4 regions of the Kitasatospora viridis genome follow, and region 1 is predicted to be linked to each of the others. Evidence: riboswitches for the same ligand, from Rfam matches in the RefSeq annotation. Region 1 holds a riboswitch; each other region holds the start of a gene.
The links. Region 1 has a riboswitch for cobalamin ahead of FHX73_RS09020 (ribonucleoside-diphosphate reductase subunit alpha). Riboswitches for the same ligand answer to the same signal wherever they lie in the genome.
Positions count from the first base shown of each region.

Region 2: it holds a riboswitch for cobalamin, as region 1 does, so the genes downstream of both, cobN (cobaltochelatase subunit CobN) here and FHX73_RS09020 (ribonucleoside-diphosphate reductase subunit alpha) in region 1, are expected to answer to the same signal.
Region 3: it holds a riboswitch for cobalamin, as region 1 does, so the genes downstream of both, nicT (Nickel transporter NicT) here and FHX73_RS09020 (ribonucleoside-diphosphate reductase subunit alpha) in region 1, are expected to answer to the same signal.
Region 4: it holds a riboswitch for cobalamin, as region 1 does, so the genes downstream of both, FHX73_RS05530 (cobalamin biosynthesis protein) here and FHX73_RS09020 (ribonucleoside-diphosphate reductase subunit alpha) in region 1, are expected to answer to the same signal.

Region 1 covers NZ_VIWT01000001.1:2,049,278-2,053,951, reverse strand. The annotation lists gene FHX73_RS09025 (ribonucleotide-diphosphate reductase subunit beta) at 1-246, opposite strand, end outside; gene FHX73_RS09020 (ribonucleoside-diphosphate reductase subunit alpha) at 324-2,741, opposite strand; cobalamin riboswitch at 2,899-3,018, opposite strand; gene FHX73_RS09015 (LamG domain-containing protein) at 3,166-4,356, shown strand; gene FHX73_RS09010 (hypothetical protein) at 4,477-4,674, shown strand, end outside.
Region 2 covers NZ_VIWT01000001.1:5,093,996-5,098,669, reverse strand. The annotation lists gene FHX73_RS23015 (NsdA family TPR-like regulatory protein) at 1-1,215, shown strand, start outside; gene FHX73_RS23010 (hypothetical protein) at 1,233-1,718, shown strand; gene FHX73_RS23000 (hypothetical protein) at 1,904-2,113, opposite strand; cobalamin riboswitch at 2,184-2,327, shown strand; gene cobN (cobaltochelatase subunit CobN) at 2,368-4,674, shown strand, end outside.
Region 3 covers NZ_VIWT01000004.1:450,863-455,536, forward strand. The annotation lists gene FHX73_RS35505 (MBL fold metallo-hydrolase) at 1-1,301, opposite strand, end outside; gene FHX73_RS35510 (sulfite exporter TauE/SafE family protein) at 1,507-2,253, shown strand; gene FHX73_RS35515 (ArsR/SmtB family transcription factor) at 2,261-2,626, opposite strand; cobalamin riboswitch at 2,710-2,951, shown strand; gene nicT (Nickel transporter NicT) at 2,985-4,091, shown strand; gene galE (UDP-glucose 4-epimerase GalE) at 4,174-4,674, opposite strand, start outside.
Region 4 covers NZ_VIWT01000001.1:1,228,214-1,232,887, forward strand. The annotation lists gene FHX73_RS05515 (hypothetical protein) at 1-534, opposite strand, end outside; gene FHX73_RS05520 (alpha/beta hydrolase) at 760-1,890, opposite strand; gene FHX73_RS05525 (helix-turn-helix domain-containing protein) at 1,981-2,673, opposite strand; cobalamin riboswitch at 2,864-3,011, shown strand; gene FHX73_RS05530 (cobalamin biosynthesis protein) at 3,043-3,987, shown strand; gene FHX73_RS05535 (cobyric acid synthase) at 3,984-4,674, shown strand, end outside.

The DNA of each region.
Region 1 (4,674 bases):
GATGTGCTTGTAGAGGCTCAGCACCACGTTGTTGGCGACGATCGAGTCACCGGTCGCGAAGAAGGCGACCAGACGGCCGATCAGGTGGCGCTCGCCCTCGCTGAGCTTGGCCAGGTCGGCGACGTCGGAGTGCAGGTCCACCTCCTCCACGGTCCAGGTGTTCTTGATCGCGTCCCGGTACCGGTCGTAGAACGACGGGTAGCGCATCGGACGCAGGGTCAGCTCGAAGCCGGGGTCGAGCAGCATCTTCGTCTGCTTGGTCAAGGAGGTGTCGGTGCGCAGCGCCGCCGATGAGGGGCGGTGGTCGGGCGACGGGAGGGCGGTCACTGGCAGGCCTCGCAGGACTCGGGGTTCTCCAGGGAGCAGGCGATGGCGTCCTGCTCCTCCTGGGACATGGTGGGGGAGGGAACGCTGACCGGGGTGGCGGTCGCGGTGCGGGCCGCGCCGGAGGCGGCCTGGGCGATCCGGGTGGCCGGGCGCGAGCGCAGGTAGTAGGTGGTCTTCAGACCGACCTTCCAGGCGTAGGCGTACATCGAGCTGAGCTTGCCGATGGTCGGCGCCGCCATGAACAGGTTCAGCGACTGGCTCTGGTCGATGTACGGCTGCCGGGCGGCGGCCAGGTCGACCAGCGCGCGCTGCGGCAGCTCCCAGGCGGTGCGGTAGAGCTCGCGCACCGGCTCCGGCAGCCAACCCAGCTCCTGCACCGAGCCGTTGGCGTCGCGCAGCGCGTCCCGGGTCTGCTGGTCCCAGACGCCCAGCTCCTTGAGCTCCTTCACCAGGTACGGGTTGACCTGGAGGAACTCGCCGGACAGCGTCTCGCGCTTGAACAGGTTGGAGACCTGCGGCTCGATGCACTCGTAGACGCCGGCGATCGAGGCGATGGTGGCGGTCGGGGCGATCGCCAGCAGCAGCGAGTTGCGCAGGCCGGTGCGGGCGATGGTGGTGCGCAGCGCCGCCCAGCGGTCGGCCCAGTGCGGGGCGGTCGCGAAGTGGTCGATGTGCAGCTGGCCGCGGGCGGCCCGGGTCTCGGCGTAGGCCGGGTGCTGCCCGAACTGCTCGGCGAGCTCGCTGGAGCGCTCGTAGGCGGTCAGCATGATCCGCTCGGCGATCAGCGTGGAGAGCTCCTTCGCCTCGGGCGAGTCGAAGTTCAGCCGCAGCTTGAAGAAGACGTCCTGCAGGCCCATCACGCCCAGGCCGACCGGCCGCCAGCGCGAGTTGGAGGTGCCGGCCTCCTTGGTCGGGTAGAAGTTGATGTCCACCACGCGGTCCAGGAAGGTCACGGCGGTGCGCACGGTGGCGTCCAGCCGCTCCCAGTCCATCGCGTTCAGCAGGTCGGCCGCCGAGGCGCCGGCGGCGACGTGGGCACCGAGGTTGACCGAGCCGAGGTTGCAGACCGCGGTCTCGGAGTCGTCGGTGACCTCCAGGATCTCGGTGCACAGGTTGGAGGAGTGCACCGTGCGGCCCGGCAGCGCGGTCTGGTTGGCGGCCCGGTTGGAGGCGTCCTTGAAGGTCATCCAGCCGTTGCCGGTCTGCGCCAGGGTGCGCATCATCCGGGCGTACAGGGTCTGCGCGGGGATGGTGCGCACGGCCTTGCCGGCCTGCTCGGCCTTCAGGTAGGCCTCGTCGAACTCCTCGCCCCACAGGTCGACCAGCTCGGGCACGTCGGCCGGGGAGAACAGCGACCAGTCGGCGTTCGCGTTCACCCGGCGCATGAACTCGTCCGGGATCCAGTGCGCGAGGTTGAGGTTGTGGGTCCGGCGGGCCTCCTCGCCGGTGTTGTCCCGCAGCTCCAGGAACTCCTCGATGTCCGCGTGCCAGGTCTCCAGGTAGACGCAGGCCGCACCCTTGCGCCGGCCGCCCTGGTTGACCGCCGCCACCGAGGAGTCCAGGGTGCGCAGGAACGGCACGATGCCGTTGGACTTGCCGTTGGTGCCGCGGATCAGGCTGCCGCGCGAGCGGATCCGGCTGTAGGAGAGGCCGATGCCGCCGGCGTGCTTGGACAGCCGGGCGATCTGGGCGTACCGCTCGTAGATCGAGTCCAGGTTGTCCAGCGGCGAGTCCAGCAGGTAGCAGCTGGACATCTGCGGGTGCCGGGTACCGGAGTTGAAGAGCGTGGGCGAGCTGGTCAGGTACTCCAGCCGGCTCATCAGCCGGTAGAGCTCGGCGACCTCGGCCACCGACTCGGCCGAGTCGCCGACCGCGAGCCCGGCCGCGACCCGGAGCAGGAAGTACTGCGGGGTCTCCACCACCTTGCGGGTGATCGGGTGCCGCAGCAGGTAGCGGGACTGCACGGTGCGCAGCCCGAAGTACTCGAACCGGTCGTCACCGGCCGGGTCCACCAGCGCGTTGAAGGCCTCGGCGTGCTTGGCCACCAGGTCGGCGGTGGTGTCGCCGATCAGGCCCTCGGCGTGGCCCGCCGCCACCGAGGCGGAGAACGAGACGGCGCCCTGGGAGACCGCCTCGTCGGTGATCTCCTGGGCCAGCAGGCGGGCGGCCAGCTTCGAGTACTGGGGGTCCTCGGCGATCATCGAGGCGGCGGCGTCCACGGCCAGCCCGCGCAGCTCGGCGAAGTCCGAACCGGCGTGGCGGCCGCGCAGCGCGGCGGCGGCGACGTGGCCGGGGTCCACCTGGGGGAGGTCGGCGCTCCGGTCGGTGAGCAGCCGCAGCAAGTCCGCACCGGGGTCGGACTGGGTGTCGGCGAGTCCCTGCGAGGGCAGGGCAACTGAGGCGGCGACGGTCAAGGCGCACTCTCTCCTGGTGGCGGCGGACAGCGGACGTCCGGGGCCGCGCAGGGCAGGGCAGGGCGGCGCGCGGAACCATGCCGGCGCGCGTCAGCACCCTGGCCCACCCGCGAGGCCCGGACGTGTGTGGCAGTGCTTGGAGGCCTTGGCGGGAAGGCCGGGTGGCACACCGTCGGCAGGTCATCGGACTCGCGGGCAGCGCCCGCTCACCGCTGCGGGGCAGTCCCGGACTTCCACCGGGTTCCCCTGCTTCGACAGCGCTAGTGAGCATACATGTAGTGGTGCGGGGCCTGTGGACCACCACATGTAGTGTGGCGCGTCGTGGCGGAGCGGTGACGGAGGCACGGGTTCCGGCGGCTCGGCAGGGCACGGATTGGTTACCTCAAGCGCGCTCCTGACGGTCCATGGCCTACGATCTCGCCTCATGAGCGAGGGGAACGAGACGCCGGCCGAGTGGACCCGCGGGCCTGCCCGACCGGGGGAGGGGGAGCCGCAGCCTCCCCACGGGGGGCCAGGATCCGTCACTCCGCCGCAGGGGGGCTTCGGCCCGCCGCAGGGCGGCTTCGGTCCGCCGCCCGAGTGGTACGGCCCGGCGGGCGGCCAGCCCCAGCCCGGGGCCGGTGGTTACGGCCAGCCGCAGCCGCAGGCCGGTGGTTACGGCCAGCCGCAGCCCGCGGCCGGCGGCTACGGCTACCCGCAGCCCGAACCGACCAAGCCCAACCTGCTGGTGCCGATGGGCACCGGCGACCAGGGCGGGCCGGACTGGGCCGCGATGGCCGACGCCCACGAGCGCGGCGCCCGCAAGAAGCGCCGGCTCCGGGTCGGCATCGCCCTGGTGGGCGTGCTGGCGCTGGCCGGCGCGGCGACCGTCGCGGTGCTGCACTTCACCGGGAAGAAGTCCTCGTCGGACCAGTCGGTCAAGCCGGCGCCGACCGGGCCGGCCGCGCCGGGCGAGTGCATAGCTCCGACGCCGGCGGCTTCGGCGGCCAGCAACACCAATGACGCGAGCGTCGGCGGCGGTGGCCAGGTCGGCACCGTGGACGGCCACACCGGCTCCGCCCTGACCGTGCACGGGACGCCGGACGGCTACGCCGAGTCGAACTCGGTGGTGCTGAACACCTGCAAGAGCTTCACCGTCTCCGCGGTGGTCCGCAACGACGCGCCGACCGGCGGCCGGGCCGCGGTCTCCCAGGGCGGCGACGGGTTCTTCTCGTACTACCTGGGCCGCGACTTCTGGGGCGACCACAACCAGTGGGTCTTCAAGGTGCAGACCGCGGCGTCGGACAGCAGCAGCCGCGAGGCGCTGTCCACCGCACCGGCGACCACCGGCCAGTGGACCACGCTGACCGGCGTGTACGACGCCGGCAACAAGTCGATCGCGCTCTACGTCGACGGCGTGCTGACGCAGACCACACCGGTGCCCGGGATCCTCTCGACCAACGGCCCGATCGAGATCGGCCGGGCCCGCTTCAAGTCCCAGTGGACCGACTCCTGGAGCGGCTCGATCGCCGACGTCCAGATCTGGGAGCGCCCGCTGGCCCCGGACGTCATCGCCCAGCTGGCCAAGACCCGCTCGGCCGACGTCGGTCCGCGCGCCTCCTGGTACCGGTACTGACGGCGCGACAGGTCAGCTCCGCACGGAGCCGCACAACAATGGGGAAACGGCCCGTCGACTCCCTCCCACCCTGTGGCATGCTTCAGCCGACCGTCTGAGGTATCGATCGGGGTGGGGGCGATGGTCGCGGGACCAGCAGCGGGAGCGGGACGGGAACTGCCCCGGGGAGTGCGGGCGGCCGCGCTGATGTGCATCGGCTGGGCGCTCGTCCGTGCGGCCTGGACCGGCTACAACGCCGCCGTCCAGACCGGCGTGGGCGTCTTCTTCAAGGGCCTGTTCTACTACGGGTCGCACGACGGCACCGCGAACGTCGACTCG
Region 2 (4,674 bases), 3.0 Mb from region 1:
GATGGGCTGGGCATTCCGGGCGGCCTTCTCGGTCTGGCGCCACGCTCATGGGAGAAGCACAGCGCGGAAGTGCCCGTCACGATGGCAGTAAGCCCAGCGGCCCTCGATTTCCCGTGGCAGTCAGAAGTGACGACCGCGCTGGCCACCGAACTCACTGGAACAGATCTCACCTTGGACAGACGCACAGCCGCCCGGCTACTCGCCGGAGCCGCCGTCACCGGGACTGCCCTCCTGGACCCGCTCGAAGGCTGGTTAGCCCCAGCGCTGACCGCTTCCGAGCGTCGGCGCCCAGGCCGCCTCGGAACTCACGACATCGGCCAACTCGAACACGCAGCCGCTGCCTTCCGCCGATGGGACCACCGCTTCGGCGGGGGCCTGCGAGCCAAGGCGGTGCTCGGCCAACTGAACGACACGGCCGCCATGCTCGAAGATCGGCAACGACCCGATATCGAGGGACGCCTCCATCGCGTCATGGCACAGCTCGCCGGTACCGCAGCAACCATGATGTGGGACAGCGGATACCAACGCCGGGCGCAGGACTACTACCGCCTGGCGCTCCGCTCGGCACATGCGGGTGGTGACCGCGCGTTCGGCGCCAACGTACTGGCCGGCATGGCACGTCAGATGCTCTACACCGATCGCCCTGGCGATGCGCTCGAACTCGTCCGACTCGCTCAGGAGGGCAGTCACGGACACGCCAGCCCGAGGGTTCGGGCCATGCTTCGAACCCGCGAGGCTTGGGCTTACGCAGCGACGGGGCGGGTTGCGGCGTTTCGGCGGGCAACCGAGCAGGCCCATGAAGAGCTTGCCTCGGCTGGTGCCGCCGAGGATGAACCACACTGGATCGCGTACTTCGACGAGGCCGAGATCTCCGGGGTCACCGGTGGACGGTTGCTGGACCTCGCCCGCACTGACCCGGGTTCGTACTCGAAGGTTGCCGCCGACCACATCCGGGCAGCGCTCACCGGGCGAGGAACCGAGGCAAGCCGATCTCATGCACTCGACAGGATCGGGCTTGCTGAGGCGCAGTTCCTCATGGGCGACGTATCGGGGGCCATCGAGGAGACCCGTCAGGCCGTGGCCGCTGCCGCACTCACCAAGTCCGACCGGGTTCGCACTCAACTCAGCGGCCTCTACCGGTACACCGTCCGGGAATCCACGAACCCGGCTGTCAAGGAAGCCCGCGATAGCATCCGCGAGCTACTGGCGAACTGACCCGAAGGGGATGCGGTATGACCGTGATCGCAGTGACCGGGCACATGGACCTCACCGAGGAAAGCGTCACCCTGGTCCGTGGAGCACTCGAAGTGCTGCTCGCCGACCACATCGAGCACGGCCTCACTGGTGTCTCGTGCATCGCGAAGGGCGCGGACTCGATCTTCGCCGACGTGGTGCTGTCGCTCGGCGGCCGACTGGTCGCTGTAGTCCCGTCAGCCGACTACCGGCAGGCCAAGGTGAAGCCCGCGTTCGCCGCCGAGTTCGACCGTCTTCGCCAAGCCGCTGCAGAGGTCGTCGTCATGCCGTTCGCAGAGGCAAACCGCGAGGCATACGAAGCCGCCAACACAGAGTTGCTGCGCCGTGCCGACCACCTGTTCGCCGTCTGGGACGGCAACCCTGGCAACGGGCGCGGGGGAACCGCCGACACCGTCGCGGCGGCGCGTGCAGCCCAGGTGCCCGTTACTGTCGTCTGGCCGGAAGGTGCGGTCCGAGCCGGCTGACGACCACCGAGGCCAGACCGACCCGCAGTCCAAGATCAGAGCACGGGCCGGTCCGTCGGGAGGCACTCGACCATGGCCAGGCGTGACTACGAGAACGACCCCGACGCACCGAAGCCCAACAGCCTCGTACCCGCCGCCTCGGTGGTCGCCGTCGACGATGAGCGCCGGACCTGGGGCCGCGGTGGTCAGCCGCAGTGGGTGTGCTGGACCTGGAAGAGGATGATGTCCCAGTCGGGCTCGGCGTCCCAGTTGAAGCACTGGCCGGGGGCGTAGGCGTAGTTGCCCGCGTCGGTGTGCGGCTGGCCGCCGCTGGCGCCGGCCTCCGGGTAGGAGTAGGTGCTCGGTGCGGTGAGGACGGCCGCGCTGGTGGCCGGCCGGTGGACGAGACGGTTCATCAGTTGCTCCCCCGAAGTACCCGAAGTAGTCGTCATGGTCACACCGCCTGTCACCGGCGGGTGGCCCCGTCTAGGATGTCGCGCGGGTGGGCTCCGGTCCACCGGTTGACATGACGGTGCAGGAGGAAACCGGTGAGGAACCGGTGCGGTCCCGCCACTGTGACCACGGCTCAGCAGCCGTGGGAGCCAGGAACTCCACTCCGTCAATTCCTCCTCCACCAGCCCGGGGCGCGGACCCCGAGGAAGGCCACCGCATGATCCTGCTGCTGTCCACCTCCGACACCGACCTGCTCTCGGCCCGCGCGTCCGACGGCCCGGTCGCCTACCGGCTCGGCAACCCGGCCCGGCTCTCGGCGGCCGACCTGCCCGAGCTGGTGGAGGGCACCGACCTGGTGGTGGTGCGACTGCTCGGTGGCCGGCGGGCCTGGCAGGAGGGGCTGGACGTGCTGCTGGCCGGGCCGCGCCCGGTGGTGGTGCTCAGCGGCGAACAGGCGCCGGACGCCCAGCTGATGGAGCTCTCGACGGTGCCGGCCGGCCTGGCCGCGGAGGCGCACGCCTACCTGGCGCACGGCGGGGCGGCCAACCTGGCCGAGCTGGGTGCCTTCCTCTCCGACACCGTGCTGCTCACCGGCCACGGCTTCGCGCCGCCCGCCTCCGCGCCCGACTGGGGTCCGCTGGAGCGGACCCCGGCGAACACCGACGGCCCGAGCGTCGCCGTCCTCTACTACCGCGCCCACCACATGAGCGGCAACACCGCGTTCGTCGAGGCGCTGTGCGGGGCGATCGAGCAGGCCGGCGGCCAGGCCCGGCCGTTCTTCTGCTCCTCGCTGCGCGGTGCGCCGGCCGAGCTGCTGGCCGAGCTGGGCGCGGCCGACGCGATCGTCACCACCGTGCTGGCGGCCGGCGGCACCCGGCCGGCCGACGCGCAGGCCGGCGGCGACGAGGAGGCCTGGGACGCCGGCGCGCTGGCCGCGCTGGACCGGCCGATCCTCCAGGCGCTCTGCCTGACCTGGTCGCGCGAGCAGTGGGAGGGCAGCGACGACGGGCTCTCCCCGCTGGACACCGCCACCCAGGTCGCGGTGCCGGAGTTCGACGGCCGGCTGATCACCGTGCCGTTCTCCTTCAAGGAGTTGGACGAGGACGGCCTGACCGTCTACGTGGCCGACGCCGAGCGGGCCGCCCGGGTGGCCGGCATCGCGGTGCGGCACGCCCGGCTGCGCCACGTGCCGCCGGCCGAGCGGCGCCTGGCCCTGGTGCTCTCCGCCTACCCGACCAAGCACGCCCGGGTGGGCAACGCGGTCGGCCTGGACACCCCGGCCAGCCTGGCCCGGCTGCTGCGCCGCCTCGGCGCGGAGGGCTGGGACCTGGGCGAGGGCTTCCCGGGCATGGAGCCCACCGAGGACGAGCACGAGGGCGACGCGCTGATCAAGGCGCTGATCGACGCGGGCGGCTACGACCAGGACTGGCTGACGGAGGATCAGCTGGCCCGCAACCCGGTGCGGATCCCGGCCGCCGACTACCGCCGCTGGTACGCCGGCCTGCCGGCCGGCCTGCGGGCCCGGGTCGAGGAGCACTGGGGCCCGGCGCCCGGCGAGCTCTACCTGGACCGCTCGCAGAACCCGGACGGCGACATCGTGCTGGCCGCCATGCGGGCCGGCAACCTGCTGGTGCTGGTGCAGCCGCCGCGCGGCTTCGGCGCCAACCCGGTGGCGATCTACCACGACCCGGACCTGCCGCCCTCGCACCACTACCTGGCCGCCTACCGCTGGATCGCGGCCGCCCAGTCCGACGGCGGCTTCGGCGCCGACGCGATCGTCCACCTCGGCAAGCACGGCAACCTGGAGTGGCTGCCCGGCAAGACCGCCGCGCTCTCGGCCGACTGCGGCCCGGACGCGGCGCTCGGCGACGTGCCGCTGATCTACCCGTTCCTGGTCAACGACCCGGGCGAGGGCACCCAGGCCAAGCGCCGGGCGCACGCCACGCTGGTCGACCACCTGGTGCCGCCGATGGCCCGGGCCGACTCCTACGGCGACATCGCCCGCCTTGAGCAACTGCTCGACGAGCACTCCAACATCGCCGCGATGGACCCGGCCAAGCTGCCGGCCATCCGCGCCCAGATCTGGACCCTGATCCAGGCCGCCAAGCTCGACCACGACCTGGGCCTGGACGAGCGTCCTGAGGACGACGGCTTCGACGACTTCCTGCTGCACGTCGACGGCTGGCTCTGCGAGGTGAAGGACGCCCAGATCCGGGACGGCCTGCACGTGCTGGGCAACGCCCCGGTCGGCGCCGAGCGGGTCAACCTGGTGCTGTCGATCCTGCGGGCCCGGCAGATCTGGGGCGGCGTCAGCGCGCTGCCCGGGCTGCGCGAGGCGCTCGGGCTGGACGAGGCGGCGCTCACCCTGGGCGCCACCGACGCGGCCGAGGCCAAGGCCCGCGAGCTGGTCGAGGCGATGGAGGCCGCCGACTGGGACGCCTCCAAGGTCGCCGAGGTGGCCGAGGGCCACCCGGCCGCAGTGGCCGAGGTGCTGGAGTTCGCCGCCCGCCAGGTGGTGCCCCGG
Region 3 (4,674 bases), on a different contig from region 1:
CGGGGGAATCCGGCGCGGCGCAGCAGGCTGGCGGCAACCGAGGACCGGTTGCCGCCCGCGCAGTGTGCGACGATCAGCCGGTCGGCGGGCAACTCGGCCATCCGTTCCGGCAGTTCGGCCAGTGGAAGGGAGACCGAGCCGGGGATCGCCCCGGCCGCCCGCTCCCCGGGCGTGCGGACGTCCAGCACCAGCGGCGCCTCGGCCCGGGCCAGTTCCGCCACGGTCAACCGTGCGGCGGGCGCGAAGAGTTCGGGTGCGGTGCGGACCAACTCCGCCGGTTCGCCCAGGTATCCGGCCGCGCGGTCGAAGCCGATCCGGGCCAGCCGGGTGACCAGTTCGGCCCCGCGCCCGTCCGACGCGAGGACCAGGACCGGCTGCTCCGGCCGGAGCACCGTCCCGGCCTGCTCGGCGAACCGCCCGTCGGCCGGCAGGTTGATCGAGCCCGCGAGGTGTCCGGCGGCGAACTCCTGCGGGTCGCGCCCGTCCACCACCACCGCGCCCTCGGCCCGCAGGTGGCGGAACCGCTCGGCCGTCAGGGCGACGGGCGGCTCAAGCAGCGCCCGGTCGCGGCGGTTGAGGTCGGCGTCGTAGCCGAAGTAGCCGGGCGCGCTCGACTGCCCTTCGGTGACCAGCGCCACGAAGGCCTCCCGCTCCATCGGCGCGCACGCGGGGTTGGTGGCGCGCTCGCGCCCGATGGTGGACTGCCGGTCGGTGGAGAGGTTCTTGCCGCAGGCCGAGCCGGCCCCGTGCGCGGGGAAGACCCGCACCTCGTCGGGCAGCGCGAGCAGCTTGCGGTGCACGCTGTCGTGGAGCATCCCGCCGAGCTCCTCGGCGCTCACGCCGACCGAGGCGAGCAGGTCGGGCCGGCCGACGTCGCCGACGAACAGCGTGTCGCCGGTGAGCACGCCGTACGGCACGGTGTCCTCGGCCCGCGCGAAGACCAGCACGCTGATCGACTCGGGGGTGTGCCCGGGGGTTTCGACGATCTGCAGGGTGACCTGGCCCAGGCTGATCCGCTCGCCGTCGGCGAGCCTGCGGATCGGGTACTCGGTCTCGGCCCGGCGGCCGTAGCCGATCCAGGCGCCGGTGCGGTCGGCCAGCTCCAGGTGGCCGGCCAGGAAGTCGGCGTGGAAGTGCGTGTTGATCACCGCCTCGACGGTGAAGCCGGCGGCCCCGGCGTCGGCCAGGTACTCGTCGACGTCGCGGCGCGGGTCCACCACGACGGCGCGGCCGGTGGTCTCGTCGGCGATCAGGTAGGAGGCGTGGGAGAGGCAGTCCAGGTAGTACTGGGCGAAGTGCATGCGGATCCTCGGGTGGAGACAGCTGGAGACAGCTGGCGACGGCTGGAGGCAGCCTGGCGCAATACCGGTGGGGGTATACGCTGGGGACATCGACCAACATACCCCCACCGGTATCCAAACGCCCAGGAGCCGCCATGCGCCACCATCCGGACCGTCCCCCTCGGCACCGCTCTGACCAGCCAGGACGTTCGACATGACGGCCCTGCTGCCCGCCCTGTTGCCGGCCCTGGCGGCCGGTGCGGTGGTCGGGCTGGCGCTCGGCGGACTCGGTGGCGGCGGCAGCATGCTGGCCGTCCCGGCGCTGGTCTACCTGCTCGGCTTCTCCCCCGCCGGCGCCGGCACCGCGAGCCTGCTGATCGTCGCGGTCACCTCGCTGACCGGCCTGCTGGCGCACGCGAAGGGGGGCCGGGTGCGCTGGCGCACCGGCGCGCTGTTCGCCGCCGCCGGACTGCCCGCCGCCGCGGCGGGCGGCGCACTCTCCGCGCACGTGCCCGCGGGCCTGCTCACCGCGGCGTTCGCCCTGCTCGCGGCCACCGCCGCCGGGCGGATGCTGCGGCCCGCCCGCGGCCGCGCGCCGGCCCGGCACTCCCCCGCCCGGGCCGCCGCGGCCGGCGCCGGGCTCGGCGCGGTCACCGGGCTGCTCGGGGTCGGCGGCGGCTTCCTCGCCGTCCCCGCCCTGGTCTCCGCGCTCGGCTTCACCATGGCCGAAGCGGTCGGCACCAGCCTGCTGGTGATCTGCGCCAACTCGCTCGCCGCGCTCGTCCCACGCCTCGGCACCACCGGCGGACTCGACTGGGCCGTGGTCGCCCCGTTCACCGCCGCCGCCGTGCTCGGCGCCTGGGACGGGAAGCGGCTGGCCGACCGGTTCGCCGGTCGCACCCTGCAACGCGCCTTCGCCGCAGCCCTGTTGGCGGTCGCCGCACTGATGGGCGCGGGCGCGCTGCTCTCCTGACCCGTCGTCAGACCACCTGGCGCAGCACCGGGATCGACTCCAGCAGCCCCGCCGTCTCCGCGTCCACCAGGCGGTAGCGGACGATCCGGCCGTCCTTCTCGGCGGCCACCGTGCCGGAGACCCGCAGCAACCGCAGGATCTGCGAGACGGCGGTCTCGTTGATCCCGGTGGCCAGCGCCAGGTCGGTCACCGCGATCGGACCGGCGCGGTGAACGGCCATCAGCACCGAGAGCCGGTTGGGATCGGAGAGCAGCGAGAACCGGGCGGCCCAGCCGCGCACGGTCTCCGGCTCGGCGATGCCGGCGATGGCGTCGCAGACGGTGTGCTCGTCGATGGCGCGCCGGTGCGCGCGGTCCTCGGGAACCAGGTGCATGCCGACATCATCCACCATCGTGCGCCGGTGATCTGCAACACATGCACAGGTATGCAGGCTTGTGGCTGACCAGCCCGGACGTCTACGGTGTGCGCTGCCGTGGTGTTCGGGAAGACCGGTGCACCGTGCTCAGGCACGGGAATTCCGGAGCGGCCCTCGCCACTGTGATCGGGAAGTCTCCGCCACCACCCCCGTCGGCCCGCCGACGGGTGGTCACTGGGCGCACAGCGCCTGGGAAGGCCAGGTGCGGGGACGTTCGCACCTCCCCCCGTGGGAGGGGCGGCCACCCGTAAGCCAGGAGACCGGCCACGGCACCGCACGAGAACTGTCCACGAGGTGCTGGAGAGGCTGCCCCGGTATGACCATGCCCGAAACCACTGCCCTGCCGTCCGCGGCACGGGCCGCATCACTACGCTGGGAACGCAAGGACTGGGTCCGCACCGGCGGCCTGATGGCGGTGATCGCCGGGATGCACGTGGCCGCCTTCGGCATACTGATCGCCCTGGTCGTCCCGCACCACTACGCCGTCGGCACCCAGGCCTTCGGCCTCGGACTCGGCGTCACCGCCTACACCCTCGGCATGCGGCACGCCTTCGACGCCGACCACATCGCCGCCATCGACAACACCACCAGGAAGCTGATGGCGGACGGCAAGCGGCCGATCTCGGTCGGCTTCTGGTTCGCCCTCGGCCACTCCAGCATCGTGGTCGTGCTGGCCACCCTGGTCGCCGCCGGCGCCAAGGTGGTCGGCACCCTGACCGACGACAACTCGGGTGCGCACAAGCTGCTCGGCCTGGTCTCCACCAGCGTCTCCGGCGGCTTCCTCTACCTGATCGCCGCGCTCAACCTGGTCTCGCTGGCCGGGATCTACCGCGTCTTCAAGGCGATGCGGGCCGGCCAGTTCGACGAGCACGAGCTGGAGAAGCACCTGGACGGGCGCGGGTTCATGAACCGCATCCTCGGCCGGCTGACCAAGTCGATCACCCGCCCCGGCCAGATGTACCTGATCGGCCTGCTCTTCGGCATCGGCTTCGACACCGCCACCGAGGTCACCCTGATGGTGATGGCCGGTTCGGGCGCGGCGGCCGGCCTGCCCTGGTACGCGATCCTCTGCCTGCCGCTGCTCTTCGCCGCCGGGATGAGCCTGTTCGACACCCTCGACGGCACCTTCATGAACTTCGCCTACCACTGGGCGTTCTCGAACCCGGCCCGCAAGGTCTACTACAACCTCACCATCACCGGCCTGTCGATCGCGGTCGCCTTCCTGATCGGCACGATCGAGCTGGTCGGCGTGCTGCACGACCAGTTGGACCTGCACGACCCGGTGACCGGCTGGATCTCCGGGGTCGACCTGAACAACGTCGGCTTCATCATCGTCGGGCTGTTCGTGGTGGTCTGGGCCGCCGCGCTCGCCTACTGGCGGTTCGCCAAGGTGGAGAACCGCTGGGGAGCGGCCAAGTCCTGACGGTGCGTCAGCGTCAGCATGGTTGAAGTCCCGGTGCCGCGCGGGCGCAGGTTCGCGCGGCACCGGGACTTCAGGCTTGGGGTCAACCGGCGTCGGGATCCGCTTCGCCGTTCAAGACCGCGTCACGCAGCTCGGCCCAGCGCAGCGAGTCGCGGATGCCCTGTTCGACGGTGAACTGCGGCTCCCAGTCGAGCAGTTCGCGCGCCCGGGCGGAGTCCGGGCGACTGCCGGCCGGGTCGCCCGGGCGGGCCGGGGCCTCGACGACGGGCAGCTGCTCGCCGGTCACCGACTCGAAGGCGCCCAGCAGTTCGCGCACCGTGGTGCCGGTGCCGCTGCCGAGGTTGATCACCTGGTGGCCGTGCCCGGCGGTGATCGCGTCGAACCGGTGCAGCGCCCTGAGGTGGGCCTCGGCCAGGTCCCAGACGTGCACGTAGTCGCGGATGCCGGAGCCGTCCCTGGTCGGGTAGTCGGTGCCGGTGATGGCGAACGGCCGCCCGCCGGCCCGGCTGTCGATCATCCGCCCGAGCGCGTGGGTGGGCGTGCGGATCTGCAGGCCGGTCCGCAACTGCGGGTCGGCGCCGAT
Region 4 (4,674 bases), 820 kb from region 1:
GCCGCGCAGGGCGGCGGGCGGGACCGGGGCGAGCAGGGTCCAGGCGTCGAACAGCGCGGCCCAGCCGCGCAGCACCGCCTCGTCGTCGTGCTCCCAGGCGTGCAGCCGCCAGCCGGGGGCGGCGCCGCCGTCCCGGGGTTCGACCAGGCCGACCAGCAGGGCCTGCCCCCAGGCCTTGGCGGCCGCCCCGACGGTCATGGCCAGGGCCCGGCCGGCCGCCCGGGCGTCCTGCGGGAGCAGTTCGCCGCGCTTGTCCACCGTCTCCAGCTCGCCGGCCCAGCGGGCGATCCGCACCGCGTCGGTGAGCATCCGGCGGGCCAGCGGGGCGAGCTCGGCGGGACCGGGGAAGCCCTCCGGCACCGGGACCCGGCCGCGGCCTGGACCCGGCTTGGGGGTGCGTCGGCGGCTGGCGGAACGGCCCGGCTGCGCCGCATCGACCCGGCGGGCCGTACCGGGCAGACGGGTCACCGTCGCGCCGGTGCCCGTGGTCGGCGGGAGCGGGGCATCACGGTCGCGCGGGTTCCGAGACGTCACGCCGTGCAGTCTTCCCCGTGTAAGGGGCGGTTGTCACATCGAGTTCGGCGCGTCTTGTGGCGGACCGGGTTGCGCGGGTGGCGGACTCGGGGCAAGAGCGGCCAAACCGGGCTGCCGTGACCTGTGCACGACACTACTGCCGGTACGGAGCGTGGTCAAGGGGTCACCACGTGCACGCGGGTCGGAAGGCGCGTGGCCCGGCGTTTCGGACCGGATGGTTCCGGTTCAGAGGATCGGCGTCAGGAACCGCCGGAGCATCTCCTCGTAGTGCTGCGCGTCGGCGTTCCACAGCGCCGCGTGGGCGGCCCCGGGGACGGTCCGCAGGGTCACCAGGTCGTGCCGGCGGTGGGCCAGGTGCTCGGCCGCCCGCAGCGGCGCCACGGCGTCCTGCGGGCTCTGCAGCAGCAGCGTGGGCACGGCCAGGTCGGCGCCCTCGGCGATCCGGGCCAGCCCGGCCAGGTCCACCCCCGTGCGCCCCTCCGCCGCCCAGGCGCCCAACTGCCCCGCCAGCGCCCCGGGCACCCCCGCCCGGGCCGCCACCCCGCGCACCGTGGCGGCCGGCTCCAGCACCGGGGAGTCCAGCACCAGGCCGGCCAGCTGGTCCCGGTGGTCGGAACGGACGGCCGTCTGCAGCACCGCGGTGGCGCCGACCGACCAGCCGTACAGCACGATCCGGCCGGCCCCGGCCTCCTTGGCGAACCGGATCGCCGCGTCCACGTCCCGCCACTCGGTCTCGCCGAAGTGGCCCAGCCCGTCCGGCGAGGCGGGCGCGCCCTGGTCGCCGCGCAGGCTGATCACCAGGGCCGGCAACTGAAGCCGCTTGAGCAGCGGCAGCACCGGCAGGGCCTGCCGGCGGTCGGCCAGCGCGCCGTGCACCAGGACCACCCAGGTGCCGCGCACCGCCGGGACGTACCAGGCGGGCATCCGGCCCAGCTCGCCGTCGACCACCACGTCCATGTAGTCGAGCCCGCAGGCCGAGCCCGGGTCGCCGCGCAGCACCCGGGCGGTCAGCTCCACCTCGGCGCCGGCCTCGGGCAGCGTGCCGGTGGCGGCCTCCAGCCGGCGGGTGACGGTGGTCGGTGCGGTGCCCAGCACGCCGCCGACCACCGCGTGGCCGCCGGGCCACTCCAGCGCGTACCGGCCGCGCCGGGTGCTGGCCACGGTGCGGGTCAGCACCACCTCACGGGCCGTCACCCGGTGCACCTTCAGCACCGGCTCGCCGGCCGCCGGACCGCCCTCGACGTCCTGCTCCGGACGGATCGTCAGGTCGGAGACCCGCCGGCCCAGCAGCAGGGCGGCCGCGCCCGCTCCGATCACGACGGTGGTGGCGGCGGCGACGACGGTTCCCCAACGCATGGCTCTCCCAGGGGTGCTGATGGCGGCTCGGGACCCCACCAGTTCAACCCGGCGCGCGGGTTCCGGCCACCGCTGTGATCCCGTCGGGCGTCAGACCGGCAGGCCGCCGGTGCCGCCGCGGGCCAGCAGGCTCCAGAACCGGGCGGGCCGCGACTCGGCGGGCACGGGGCCCTCGGCGGGAGTGGTCGCGCCCCAGTGGGAGGGGACCTGGTGCTCGGCGTGCAGCGCGGCCAGCACCTGGCCGAGCCGCTCGGGCGGGACCGGCACCAGCTTGGCGAGGGCCGGCAGCTGGGCCCGCCAGCGGCCCTCCACGCACTGGCGCAGCCGCTCGTCCAGCTCGGCCTCGGCGCCGGTGACCCGGACGAAGTCGCGCAGCGTCATGCCGAACAGCTCGACCAGCGCGGCGGCCTGCTCGGGGTCGCCGGTCCAGCGGCCGGTCAGCTCGGCGGTGGCGTAGCTGCGCAGGCCCAGGCCGATCCGGGTGGCGGCGTGCTGCTGGCTGAGCTCGCGGGCCAGCCGGTAGTCGCGCAGGCTGCCCGGCCGCACCCCCATCAGCTGCACCGGCGGGCACCAGAGCGCCCGGGCCAGGGCGATGAACTCCTGTTCGCTCGGCCGGAACTCGCCGCTCTCGAAGCCCAGCACGTGGCTGGGCAGCAGCCGCACGCCGTGCGCCGCCATGCCCTCGGCCACCTGCTCCGGACTGAGGCCCAGGCCGTCCCGGTGCGCCCGGGCGGCCTGCGGGGAGAACGGGACCGGGGCGGGGGCCGGGCTGCTTCTTCGCATGGCCCGACGCTAGGCCCGCCCCAGGTCGGCCCCCAGCCGCCGAACGCACGAAGCGCCGCCGCACCCCTTGACGGACCGTTGGACGATCCACCAGTGCGGACACCCCCGACCGGGCGGCCCCGCGGTGTGATCAACCACGCCCGGCGGGGCCGGGTCGCCTGGTTGACGCGCGGTTTGACGGCGTGGTGGGATCCATGGGCCAAACGGAGGCAAGCAGAGGAAGCCGGTGCGAATCCGGCGCGGTCCCGCCACTGTCACCGGGGAGTCCGTCCGGGGAGTCGATCCGCGGGGCGCTCACCCCGCGAGCCAGGAACTCTCGCCCCCGGTTCGTCGATCCAGGGCGCGGACCCTGAGTGAGGACACCCACCGATGCAGCGCGCCCTGCCGCCCGCGTCCGCCTACGCCCTCGGCGCGGTCGCCGGGTACGCCGCCGACGCCGTGTTCGGCGATCCCCGCCGCGGCCACCCGGTGGCCCTGTTCGGCCGCGCCGCCCACCGCCTGGAACTCCTGCTGCACCGCGACCACCGCGGCGCCGGCGCGCTGCACACCGCGCTCGCGGTCGGCGCGGTGGCGGCCGGCGCGGCCGCCCTGCAGCACCGGGCGGACCCGTTGCGCCGGACCGTCACCGCCGGCCTCGCCGCCTTCACCGTGCTCGGCGGCACCTCGCTGGCCCGGGAGGCCCGCACCATCGGCGGCGCGCTGGCGGCCGGCGACCTGGCGGCGGCGCGCGGGCGGCTGCCGCACCTGTGCGGGCGGGACCCGAGCGGGCTGGACGAGCAGCAGATCGCCCGCGCCGTGGTCGAGTCGGTGGCCGAGAACACCGCGGACGCCGTGGTGAACGCCCTGGTCTGGGGCGCGCTGGCCGGTGCGCCTGGGCTGCTGGCCTTCCGGGCCGTGAACACGCTGGACGCGATGGTGGGTCACAAGTCGGCGCGCTACCGGCGGTTCGGCTGGGCGGCGGCCCGGCTGGACGACGTGGCGGGCTGGCCGGGGGCCCGGCTGACCGCGCTGCTGACCGTGGCGGCCGCCGAGGACCGGGGCCGGGCCTGGCGGGTCTGGCGGCGGGACGGCTCGGCGCACCCGAGCCCCAACGCGGGCCAGGCCGAGTCGGCCTTCGCGGGCGCGCTGGGCGTGCGGCTCGGCGGCACGCTCCAGTACGGCACCAGGACGGAGCACCGGCCGGTGCTGGGCGCCGAGCTGCGCCCGGTGGCGGCCCCGGACATCGAACGGGCCTGCCGGCTGTCCCGCCGGGTCGGCCTGCTGGCCCTGGGCACCACGGTGGCGGCCCGACTGCTCTGGAAGGGGCGCAAGTGAGCAACGCGATCCTGATCGCCGGCACCACCTCGGACGCGGGGAAGAGCGTGGTGACCGCCGGGATCTGCCGCTGGCTGGTCCGGCGGGGCGTCAAGGTGGCGCCGTTCAAGGCGCAGAACATGTCGCTGAACTCGATGGTCACCGCGGACGGCGCGGAGATCGGTCGGGCCCAGGTGATGCAGGCGCAGGCGGCCCGGGTGGAGCCGGAGGCGGCGATGAACCCGGTGCTGCTGAAGCCCGGCGCCGACGGGCGCAGCCAGGTGGTACTGCTGGGGCGCCCGGTGGCGGAGGTGGGCGCGCTGGACTACCGGGAGCGCAAGCCCTACCTGTTGGAGCGTTCGCTGGAGTGCCTGGCCGATCTGCGCCGCCGGTTCGACGTGGTGGTGTGCGAGGGCGCGGGCTCGCCGGCCGAGATCAACCTGCGCGACCGGGACATCGCCAACATGGGCCTGGCCCGGGCCGCCGACCTGCCGGTGCTGGTGGTCGGCGACATCGACCGGGGCGGCGTGTTCGCCGCGATGTACGGCACCCTGGCGCTGCTGGAGGCGGCCGACCAGGCGCTGGTCGCGGGCTGGCTGGTGAACAAGTTCCGCGGCGACGCCCGGCTGCTGAAGCCGGGGCTGGACATGCTGCACGAGCTGACGGGGCGTCCGGTGCTGGGCACCCTGCCGATGCTGGCCGACCTCT